2 linked regions of the Anatilimnocola aggregata genome follow. The protein of the gene in region 1 binds, or shares a complex with, the protein of each later gene. Links are inferred from orthologs where the notes say so. Each region holds a gene or a part of one and is shown on either strand. Other genes may lie near its edges.

Evidence for each region.
Region 2: the proteins of fliG (region 1) and fliM are in contact, whole or in part, in a crystal structure (PDB 4QRM), measured with the Thermotoga maritima proteins. The link is inferred for Anatilimnocola aggregata from one-to-one orthologs. Residues at the interface, in WP_004082903.1 of Thermotoga maritima: Phe122, Ser125, Glu126, His127, Pro128, Gln129, Thr130, Val133, Glu157, Arg161, Leu164, Leu165, Arg167, Ser169, Glu171, Val172, Glu175, Ile176, Asn179, Lys182; in WP_004081085.1 of Thermotoga maritima: Tyr124, Leu127, Asp128, Ile130, Met131, Gly132, Gly133, Pro134, Glu136, Pro139, Arg141, Thr144, Glu145, Ile146, Glu147, Ser149, Ile150, Lys153.

What each region holds. Positions count from the first base shown.
Region 1 is NZ_CP036274.1:3,286,400-3,291,962, reverse strand. What follows is about bases 830-3,658. They hold fliG (flagellar motor switch protein FliG), read left to right. Parts: upstream 830-1,662; coding sequence 1,663-2,655; downstream 2,656-3,658. Other genes in these bases: ETAA8_RS12475 (arylsulfatase), read left to right, coding at 2,810-3,658; ETAA8_RS12485 (hypothetical protein), read right to left, coding at 830-1,458. Also shown: ETAA8_RS12490 (NRDE family protein), read left to right, coding at 1-686; more of ETAA8_RS12485, read right to left, coding at 715-829; more of ETAA8_RS12475, read left to right, coding at 3,659-4,450; ETAA8_RS12470 (alpha/beta hydrolase), read left to right, coding at 4,504-5,400; ETAA8_RS12465 (tRNA modification GTPase), read right to left, coding at 5,405-5,563. UniProt on the Bacillus subtilis protein: One of the proteins that forms a switch complex that is proposed to be located at the base of the basal body.
Region 2 is NZ_CP036274.1:7,736,983-7,742,664, forward strand. What follows is about bases 1,204-4,151. They hold fliM (flagellar motor switch protein FliM), read right to left. Parts: upstream 3,224-4,151; coding sequence 2,183-3,223; downstream 1,204-2,182. Other genes in these bases: ETAA8_RS29420 (NAD(+)/NADH kinase), read right to left, coding at 1,204-2,040; ETAA8_RS29430 (glutamate-5-semialdehyde dehydrogenase), read right to left, coding at 3,314-4,151. Also shown: ETAA8_RS29415 (hypothetical protein), read right to left, coding at 58-984; more of ETAA8_RS29420, read right to left, coding at 1,147-1,203; more of ETAA8_RS29430, read right to left, coding at 4,152-4,588; ETAA8_RS29435 (Rieske (2Fe-2S) protein), read right to left, coding at 4,698-5,075; ETAA8_RS29440 (tetratricopeptide repeat protein), read left to right, coding at 5,144-5,682. UniProt on the Bacillus subtilis protein: One of the proteins that forms a switch complex that is proposed to be located at the base of the basal body.

The DNA of each region.
Region 1 (5,563 bases):
CGCTGGTACCAGCTATTCAGCCTGGTAAACCGCGGGTGCTGTCGGGAGTTGACGCACGCCACGGGGGCACGTGGTTAGGCGTCAATCAGAACGGTTTGTTTGTTGGGGCTTGTAACCGGCCTAAAATGCTCGCAACGATGGGACCGCGCTCGCGCGGCCTGTTGTGCAAAGAGCTGCTGCGGGTTAACTCGGCCCGACAAGCGGTCGATCTGGCCATGGAAGAACTTCTCTCCGGCAAGTACGAAGGCGTGAACTTTGTCATCGCTGACAATGAATCAGGCTGGGTCGTACACGGGAGCGAAGACCCAGAGGTAGAAGAACTGGAAGAGGGGCTGAACATCATTTCGAGCTACGATGTGAACGACCCTCGCGACGAGCGTCAAAAACTCGCTCGCCGGTTGCTTACACTGCAGACGCTCGACTCGGCTGTGAAGTTCCTCGCCGTTGCCAGCAAGGCCTTTGCTCGCCCGCCAGCGACTCCGGATCGACCGGGCATGGTGGTGCAAGGCAAAGAACGCGGAACCGTCAGCTCGACGTTGATTGCCCTCGGCAAGAAGCCTCGTGACGCGATTTTTCAATACGCGAATGGTGCCCCGGATGTGGCCCGCTATGAAGACTACTCGCCACTACTGCGAGACATCCTCAGCCGCGGCCTGCGTGAATCGCGGACCCGTGCCAAGGCATAAGCTGCCCAGCACTTAATATCGAACTCCCTTAGGACGCTCGCGAATTCTTTCGCGGGCGTTTTTTTGTGGCCACAGCCCGCTTTTTCGGGGCCGGAAGCTCGCGAATCAGTTCGTACTGCAGAGCATTCCCTTGTTTGCCGGTCACCTTCATACCGCCGGTCTTGCGCAAGCAGTAGGTAATCCGCTGGGCGATCCAGCGTTGAATGCCCATGGCGTCGGCGAGTTCGCCAGTGTGAAACTCGGTGGGCAGATCGCAGGGAAGAAGCGCCAGCAAGTCGCCGTTCGTTTGAAAGGCATGCGTCGAGACAACATCGACCATGCTCAGGTCATGCACAATGTGATCGTTGCGCCGCCAGCGCCGACGCTTGCCATGACCGGGAATTCGGCGTTCCTCGACGATCACCAGCGGCACTTCAACCGTCAGCCGCGGGTGTGGGAAGACGGACGTGAAGTAAATCAACTCGTGAAACAAATCGAGCAGCGTCGCCTGCTTGGGGCTGAGGCGACGGCTAATCTCCCGCCCGCCGACTTCCTCCATCTTGATGAGCGTTTTGCGCGCGATGAGGGGCTTCACGACGCGGACCTGATGCTTTTCGAGCAGTTTGGCGACCTTGTTCCGAATCGCCCCCAATGACCCATGCTGGATCTCGACCAACTCGTCGCCGCGCACCACATCGATGCGATAGCCCGCCAACTTGCGGCACTCTTGCTCGCTAGCTTCGTGCTCGCCCGCGTAGAGTGCTTTCAACTGTCGATGGAGAGAAGTTTCCATAGCGGCCAACGATACCAGCTTTTTCCCTTGCCGCCCAAGACCGATTCCACATTCTGCCCCGCTAGCAGCCGGCAATTGCTCTCGACGTACTTCCGGCGACCACCGATACTCCGCGCCTACGCACTTAGCCCGACGCGTCAGCGAGGGAGAACTGCTCGCTGACGCGTCGGGCTACTTGAAAGCGCAAACTAGGAAGAGATCGCAATGTCCGAACTGCGAAAAGCCGCTGTCCTGCTCATGAGCTTGCCGGAAGAAGATGCCGCTGCGCTCCTGGGCAAGCTCACGCCCAAGCAAGTCGAAGTGGTCTCCATCGAGATCGCCAAGTTGGGTCGGCTGTCCGGCACCGAGCAGGAGTCGGTCATTCAAGACTTCGCCGGTGTGAACCCTGCTGCGCTCGGTGTGGCCGGTGGCGGTCTGGAAGTGGCCTCCCATCTGGTCGAAAAAGCGCTCGGGGCCGAAGCGAGTAAGACTTTGGAAAACGTTCGGCAATCGATTCAATCGTTGCCGTTCGGCTTTCTGAAAAAGATCGATCCGCAGAACCTGATGACTTATATCATGGATGAGCATCCGCAGACGATCGCGCTCATCCTCTCGCACCTGCCGTCGACCTACGGGGCGGAAATCATCAAGGGACTTCCAGCCGAGCGGCAACTGCAGGTCATTCGCCGCATCGCCAACATGGGACAGACGAACCCGGAAGTCATTTCCGAAGTCGAGCGAGGACTCGAAAGCCGGATGGCCAACGTCATGAATCAATCGTTCGAGAAAGCAGGTGGCGTGAACAGCGTTGCCGAGATTCTCAACGTTACCGACCGCGCAACCGAGCGCACGCTGCTCGAAAGTCTCGCGCAAGAAGATCCCGAATTGGTCGACGAGATTCGTCGCCTGATGTTCGTGTTCGACGACATCGGCAAGCTGACCGACAAAGACATTCAGACGGTCCTTAAGAACGTCGAGACTTCGCAATGGGCCATGGCCCTCAAGGGTGCCAGCCCGGAGCTCAAGCAGAAAGTGCTCGGCAATCTTTCGACGCGGGCAGCACAAACGCTGAACGAAGAAATCGACTACCTCGGCGCGAAGAAACTCAGCGAAGTCGAGGCGGTGCAGCAACAGATCGTCGATATCGTCCGCAAGCTCGAAGACGCGGGACAAATCACCGTGCATGCCGCCGAAGAGAACGAGCAGTTAGTGCAGTAACGCGCTATCGATTCATCAATCTTCTTATATACTGAGTGAAGATTTGATTCTCACAACTGGCGGCCAGCTGACCGCAGTATTAGGATGACGCGCGCATCGATTCGTTTCACTCGAAACGGCATCGCTTCTGCCACATCTTATGGAGTTGCCTACCATGTTGAATTCATCGAGAGTTGCTGCGCTCGTTATGTGCGCAGCCCTCACCTGTTGCAGTTACCAAACTGCTTTCGCACAACAAAAGCCAAATATCATTCTGCTTGTCTCCGACGACACCGGCTATGGAGACCTGGGCCCCTATGGCGGCGGTGAAGGCCGCGGGATGCCGACGCCCCATATCGACCGGTTGGCCAAAGAGGGAATGACCTTCTTTTCGTTCTACGCCCAACCAAGTTGCACTCCGGGTCGAGCCGCCATGCAAACCGGCCGCATTCCCAACCGCAGCGGCATGACGACCGTTGCCTTCCAAGGTCAAGGTGGCGGACTGCCGGCAGCTGAGTGGACTTTGGCGTCGGTGCTTAAAACCGCTGGCTACCAAACATTTTTCACTGGCAAGTGGCACTTGGGCGAAGCCGATTACGCCATGCCAACCGCGCAAGGCTATGACGAGATGAAGTACTGCGGTCTCTATCATCTCAATGCCTATACCTACGGCGATCCAACGTGGTTCCCCGATATGGACCCCGCGCTGCGGGCCATGTTCAACCGTGTGACGAAAGGCGCTCTTTCGGGTAAGGCTGGCGAACCCGTCAAGGAAGAATTCAAAATCAATGGCCAGTATGTGAACACACCGGAGAAGGGTGTTGTCGGCATTCCGTTCTTTGATTCTTACGTCGAAAAAGCAGCGCTCGATTATCTCGATCAGGCTGCCAAGTCGAACAAACCGTTCTACTTGAACGTGAACTTCATGAAGGTGCATCAGCCCAACATGCCCCACCCAGACTTCGTGCATAAATCGATGTCGAAGAGCAAATATGCCGATTCCGTCGTGGAACTCGATTCGCGGATCGGTGCCATCATGGATAAGGTCCGGGCTTTAGGCTTAGACAAGAACACTTTCGTGTTTTACACGACGGACAATGGCGCTTGGCAGGACGTCTATCCCGATGCGGGCTACACACCGTTCCGGGGCACCAAAGGGACTGTTCGCGAAGGCGGCAATCGCGTTCCAGCCATAGCGTGGATGCCGGGAAAAATCGAAGCCGGCAAGCGGAACCACGACATCGTCGGTGGGCTCGATTTGATGGCGACGTTCGCTGCCATTGCAGGAACTAAACTTCCGACCCAAGATCGCGCGAATCAGCCGATCTATTTTGATAGTTTCGATATGTCGCCAGTCCTGTTTGGAACTGGCAAGTGCGCGCGAAACTCCTGGTTCTTCTTCACCGAGAATGAATTGTCTCCTGGTGCCGCCCGTGTCGGTAATTATAAAGCGTGCTTTAATTTGCGGGGCGATAACGGCCAGGCAACAGGCGGTCTAGCAGTCGACTCGAACCTCGGCTGGAAAGGTCCGGATAAATATGTGGCAACGGTGCCACAAGTGTTTGATCTGTGGCAAGACCCCCAAGAGCGGTACGACATTTTCATGAACAATTACACGGAACGGACCTGGACAATGGTCACCATTAGCGAAGCTATCAATCGACTGATGAAGACCTATGCCCAGTACCCACCGCGTAAATTACAGAGCGAGGCCTATTCAGGACCGGTTACCCTGACTGACTACGAACGCTTCCAGCACATCCGTCAGGAACTGGATAAGCAGGGAGTGAAGATTCCATTGCCTACGGGCAACTAAGGCGGCTTTGTTCCAAGCATTGGTCGACAGTTCTCAGGTCCGGAGTGTTAGTCATGTTGCAATTGCAAATGCCATGTTGGATATCAGTTTGGCTCGCACTCTGGACGGCGGCGGCCACACAGGTCGTAGCGCAAGCGCCACCTCGTTTGCCTACCGAAATTGAAGTCGTTCGCGATATCGAATTCGGCCAAGGTGGCGGACGAGCGCTGAAGTTGCATCTGGTTCGGCCGAAGGAATTGCCCACCGAACCGATGCCGGCCATCGTCTATATCCACGGCGGCGGCTGGACGGGCGGCAATCGTGACGGTGGTCTCGGCCATGCGTCGCAGTGGGCGCGGCGGGGGATTCTCGGGGCGTCGATCGAGTATCGGCTCTCGGGCGAGGCCAAGTTTCCGGCTCAGATTGAAGATTGCAAATGCGCGATTCGCTTCCTGCGTGCGAAGGCCAAGGAGTATCATCTCGACCCCGATCGAATCGCCGTCTGCGGGCATTCGGCGGGCGGGCACTTGAGCGCGCTTGTCGGCACCTCGGCCCATCTGCCGGAGTTGGAAGGGAAAGGAGGCTGGCCAGAGTTTTCCAGTAAGGTGCGGGCCGTTTGCGCCATCAGCGGACCAGCCGATTTTCCCACATGGGGCAACGAAGCACATCCGGCAGTCAGAGGATTGCTCGGTGGGTTGGTGACGGAGAAGCCGGAACTGGCCGCGCTAGCGAGTCCAGTCACGCACGTGCAGAAATCGACTCCGCCGTTTCTGATCATTCACGGTGACAAGGATGATATCGTGCCGGTCAGCCAAGGACGAGCAATGCACGCCGCGCTCGAAAAGGTAGGAGCCGATTCCACGCTGCTGGTTGTGGAGGGTGGCAATCATCATCCCTATTCACCGGAAACGGGTAAGGCGATGAACGAATTTTTCGAGAAACACCTGCGCTCGAAGGCAGAAAAGAAGTAACCCGCTATTTGCCGATGCAAAAGCGGCTGAAGACGCGGTCGAGAATGTCGTCGGTATAAATCGCACCGACGACCTGACCAAGTTCATCAAGTGACAAGCGCAGCTCGGCCGCGATCCATTCTTCACTCGCGCCGCTATTGGCGAGGTCTGATGCTGCTGCCAG
Region 2 (5,682 bases), 4.4 Mb from region 1 along the record:
TAGGAGAACGCGGAGTTCTTGTTGAATTCTCAGTCAAAACGAGCGAAGCCGCTGTTTCTATCGCGACTTGGCGGGCTCTTTGCCTGGCAACTCCGCGGTGGCATGGCCAGCGGTCGGTTCTTCGGTAAAGCGGGCCAGGTATTCCATCTGACTATCGGCACCGTTGAAGCCCAGGACCGTTTCGCTCATATCCATCTGCTTGTGAAGCAAGCGGCCGGCATCCAGGTCGAACTTGATCGTACCACGCTGCAGCCGCTGCACCAGTTCCGACTTCAACTTGGGATCGTCGACTGGCGTGATGACCTGCGTTTCCATCGAGATGGTCGCTACACCTGTTTCGACCTTCAGCAGGCGATAGACCTGCGAGACCTGAATCTTCTTGACCTGACCATTGTCTTGCTTCAGCCGCACTTCGTCGGGCATGCTCCACTTGGTGCCGACCTTCACCTTTTGCTGCGGCAGGGGAATTGTCAGTTCGCCAATGCCAGGATTGAACTGCGAGTGCGTGTTTTTGCGTTCGAGCACGCGGCCGTGACGATCCATCGTGACTGTGGCAAGGGGGACGCCGACCGAGGTCGCAACGAGTTCGTAGCCGGGCGGCGGAGTCTTGTCGGTTTCGCTGTTGTATTTCACTTCTTGCCGGCCAGTCACACTTTGCCACATGTCGACGTGGTCGACCGAATGAACAAACGTGGTTTTGCCATCTTCGGCCACGCTCAGAATCTTCCAAGTTTTGGTCGATACGCTACGAGTCTTCGCCACTTGAGTCGCGCCACGAATCGTCGTTTCGACCGTTACCAGATGGACGACCTTGGTGTGAAACGTCTGCTCGGGGCGAAATTTATAGGCCAGATCGTAAAGTTCGGTGTCGGTGATGGTCTTGGCCGGCGCACTCTGGGAAGACACGGCTTCTTGCGCGAGGCCCGTGCCAATGAGAGACAAGCCGGAGAGCACGGCAGTGAGAGTCAACAGGTAGGTTCGCATCAGCGCATCCTTGCTGAAGGTGATCTTGCTTTGTCTTACCACCCCCGGGCCTGCCCCGGGGGTTCATTGGCTTTTGAACTAGGGCCACTCGATCAAGGTAGTGCAAAAGCCGCTAAACCCCTGCCGCAGGGGCAGGGGCGGAAAAGGCGATTAGTGAGCATCTTACTTGCGATAGATATTTCCCGCCCAGCCCAGTTTGTCCTGCAACGTGTGATAGTAGCTATGCTCCTGCGAAGCAATCAATTTGAAGGTGCTATCAGCCCGCTCGACTCGAACGCGGTCGCCAGGTAGCAGCGGGCCGATGACGCGACCATCGACCACCAGCGAGGTTCCTTCGTTGGGCTGCAGCACTTCCATTTCGTAAATCCGCTCCGCAGTATCGACGACTGGGCGCACGGTCAGCGTATGCGGGCTGATGGGGCAGATGACGAAGCCTGCTAGCGTACTGCGGAGGATCGGCCCACCCGCCGACAAGCTGTGGGCTGTCGAGCCGACCGGCGTGCTGATAATGAGACCATCGCAGCTATAGGTGGTGGCGAGTTCGCCATCGACATACAGGTGGACGTTCAGCAGGGTGAAGGGAAAGCCTGAGGCGATGACCGCCTCGTTAAGGCCGAGATGCCGTTCGAGCACCGCGCCCTTGCGTACCAGCGAGCAGTGGAACATCAGGTGTTCGACGACGCGGCAGTTTCCTTGGGCCACATTGGGCAAGCGCTCGGCCACGTCTTGCGGGCTGTGCCAGGCGAGAAAGCCAAGCTTGCCCATGTTGATGCCCATGATCGGCAGCTGATTGCTCCCCATCAACTTCGCGGCCCGCAAGATGGAGCCATCGCCGCCCAAGACGACCGCAAAATCGGCGGGCGGAAGAGCCAGTTCGGGCCGATAGTGAAAATCTTCGTGCACCAACTCGCAGTTGGCGCTGACCAGCGGACGAATTTCAGCGGCCCCTGCCAGCACATTGGGCCGGTCGCCAGAGCCCAGCAGCATCACGCGCGGACGGCGGCCCGCGGTATTTTTCCACGCGGGAGTTTCGTCGGCAGAAAACGCGGCTTGCATGAAAGGGCCAGTGTGAACGAACCGTGGGCAGACTGAACCGGTTCCATTCTAATCACACGGGCGAGTGCGCGGGCATTGAGGGAACTTGAATGTCAGCGAACTGCGCACTCTTCGCTGGCGCTTCATGTTTTTTACAAAACGATCAACCGAGCTTCTTTTCCGGCGGCAGGGTAGCGTCGATGCGGATGGCTTTTTGCCCCTTGAAGGCGCCGGGGCTGGCGTGAAACTTGGTCACGTCTTGCACGGCCACTTGCAGCGGCGAGCGGATGTCGTGATCGGTGGTGATGATATCGCCTACGCGCAGACCAATGAGATCTTCGGTCGTGATTCGCGTTTCGGCCATGGTCACCACGACGTCGACCAGCGAACGGTCGATCTGCCTGCTGATTTGCGCGATCGACGCGGCGGAGACCGTCTGTTTGCCGTAGCTGGCCCAACTATTCGAGGTGAGCTTGCTGCCGATGCGCTCGATCGAATTGTAAGGAATGCACAGGTTGATCATGCCCCGAATATCGCCGAGCATCAGTTCGAAACTGATCAGCACGACGACTTCGTTCGGCGGCACAATCTGCACGAGCTGCGGATTGCTCTCGACGCGCTCGACAGACAGTTTAAGGGCGAGGACGTTCTCCCAGGCTCGTTTCAGCTCGTTCAAAAACAGTTGTGTGATCCGCGAGACCAGCCGCAATTCGATTTCCGTGAGCGGGCGACGAGCAACCGGCCCCGCCTCTTTGCCACCACCCAGCAGGCGGTCGATGATTGGATAGAGAATCGATGGGTTGATATCGAGAATCAGGTTGCCTTCGAGCGGCTCGGCGCGAAGAACATTGAAGTACGTGGGGTTTTCGAGACTGAAGACAAACTCGCTGTATGTAAGCTGATCGACGCTGGTGAGCTTCACATCGACAATGCTGCGCAAGAGGGCCGACATCGCGGCGCCGAAGTTCCGGCCAAACCCTTCGTGCAGCGACTGGAGCGCTCGCATCTGCTCTTTGCCGACGCGTTCGGGACGCTTGAAGTCGTAGGGGGTGACCTTTTCGCGCGTACGGGGAGCTTTGTTGATGGCGGCAGCGCCGGCAGCAGGAGCAGCCATTGCGGGCGCAGCAACCGCGCGGCCACCGCCAGCTTCCATCTGACTGAGCAGGCTTTCGACTTCGGCCTGGCTGAGGACTTCGTCTGCCACTGCTAATCACTCCGTTGAATTTCGCCTTAACCGTAGTCCAGTCACTCCGTGACGGGGTTATATACGAGCCATGGAATGACTCGCCCACGGTTACTCCCTCACTTGTCCGTCGCCATAGCACACATATTTGTACGTTGTCAGCTCTTTCAGGCCACAAGGGCCACGGGCGTGGAACTTGTCGGTGCTGATGCCGATCTCGGCCCCGAGCCCAAACTGAAAACCGTCATTGAACCGCGTGCTGGCGTTGACCATCACGGCACTACTATCGACGCGGGCCGTAAAGCTGCGGGCCGCGGCGAGGTTACCAGTAATGATCGCGTCGGTATGTTTGCTGCCATAGCGATTGATATGCTCAATCGCTTCGTCAAGCGAATCAACCACTTTGCACGAAATAATCGGCCCCAAGTATTCCTTGCCGTAGTCTTCTTCCGTCGCCGGCTTGGCCTTCGTTAAGCGTTGCGTGGCTTCATCGCCGCGAATTTCAATTCCCTGTGCCATCAAAGCATTGGCGATGCGCGGCAACATCTTCGCCGCAACGGCGGAATGCACCAGTAGCGACTCCGCAGCGTTGCACACACCCAGGCGATGACACTTGGAATTGACGACGACCCGCTCGGCAATTTCAACATCGGCGAATTGATCGATATAGACGTGACAGTTGCCATCGAAATGCTTGATGACGGGCATTTTGGCTTCAGCTGTCACGCGGCGAATCAGACTCTCGCCACCGCGGGGAATCGCGACATCGATGTATTGCGGCAGTCCGAGAAAATGTCCGACAGCCGTTCGGTCGGCGGTCTCGACCAGGTGCAAGGCATCGGCGGGCAGACCAAAGTCGTTCGCGCAGCTCTTGAGCACATCGACGATGGCCCGGCTGGAATGGGCAGCCTCTTTGCCGCCACGCAGAATCACGCCATTGCCACTCTTCAAGCAAATGGCTGCTGCGTCGGCCGTAACGTTGGGCCGCGATTCATAAATAAAGAACACGACGCCCAGCGGAACGCGTGTCTTTAAAATCTGCAGACCGTTCGGGCGAATGGTCGATTCGATCACTTCGCCAATCGGATCGGGGAGCGCAGCGACTTCTTCCAAGCCGACGGCAATTTCTTCAACCCGCTTGGGATTGAGTCGCAGTCGATCGATGGCCGCTTCGGTCAAACCAAAACCCGGAGCCGCTGCCAGATCGAGTTCGTTGGCTGCGATGATTTCCTTCGTCGCCTTGCGCAAGGCGACCGCGCTAGCCCGAAGCCAACCGTTTTTTTGCGCGCCGGTGCAAACGGCCAGGTCAGCTGCCGCGTGTTTCACACGCTGGGCAGTTTCGAGGCAGTAAGCAGCTAAGTCGGGAGTTGCCAAAACGGCGGACATGACGGAGCTTCCGGAGAATGAGTCGAGCGGAGTATCGGCAGTTAGCGAAAAATGGTCAATGCGAGCTTATTGACCGCCGGCAGTGCTAGCTTCCTGCTTTTGCACGACATTACGTCTTTACCGGCGGCGGGGCCTTGGGGGTCACACGCACTTGGACTTCGTCGCCGACGACGCGAGTCTCGAAGGCGTCGATCTTGATGCGGGGGTTATCCATCCATTTGCCATCCTGAATGCAGAATCGCCAGGCATGCCAAGGACACGAGACGAGTCCCTTTTCGACATACCCGCCAGCGAGCGAGGCCCCCATGTGCGGGCAGAAGTCGTCGATGGCGAAGTAAGTTCCCTGTTCGCAAAAGACCGCTACCATCCGGCCGTTGACCGGATATGCAGTTCCTTGTCCCTCGGGAATCTCGCCGACCTTGGCTACGGTCGTGAAATCGGTTGCCGCGGGTTCGCCTGTAGTCATGTCGCCGGTTACGTCACTCATGTTCGCTTGCTGCAGAATGGTTTAGGCTGAAATGCGGCTGCCCGCTTCGCTCAGTCATTGAGAATTCTATGCATCGACTCCGTTCAGCACTCAATTTTACGTTCGGCCGCATTTCGCCGACAGGTGGCGAAGCTGGCCCCTTGGCGATTGCCCAACTGGGCCTGCTGCTGACTGTTTCGCTCGCCACGACCATGCCCACGCGCGCAGCGGGCCTCAACGATGCTCAAAACCTGCTGCTGAAAGGTCGTTACGAAGAGGCTCGTGAGCTGTTTGCTGCCGAGCAGGCGAACGACGCAGTTGCGGCGATTGGCCTGGCGCGGGTGGCAGAAGAAACTGGGGATCGCAAGGCCGCGGCAGACCAGCTTGCCGCCGCGGCGAAGCAGTTTCCTCAAGATGCCAAAGTCCACGGCGAGCGCGCTCGCCTGGCGCTCGATCAGGGTGATCTGAAGTTGGCCGAAGAGGCGGCCCGGCAAGCGCGCGAAATCGACGATGCGTCCGCCGTAGCCCGCTGGGTGCAGGCCGAGATCTTGCGGCTCAACGGCAAGTTGGATGAGGCACTGCAAGGCTATTTGAAGATCGTTGCCGTGATGAATCGGTTGCAGACGGT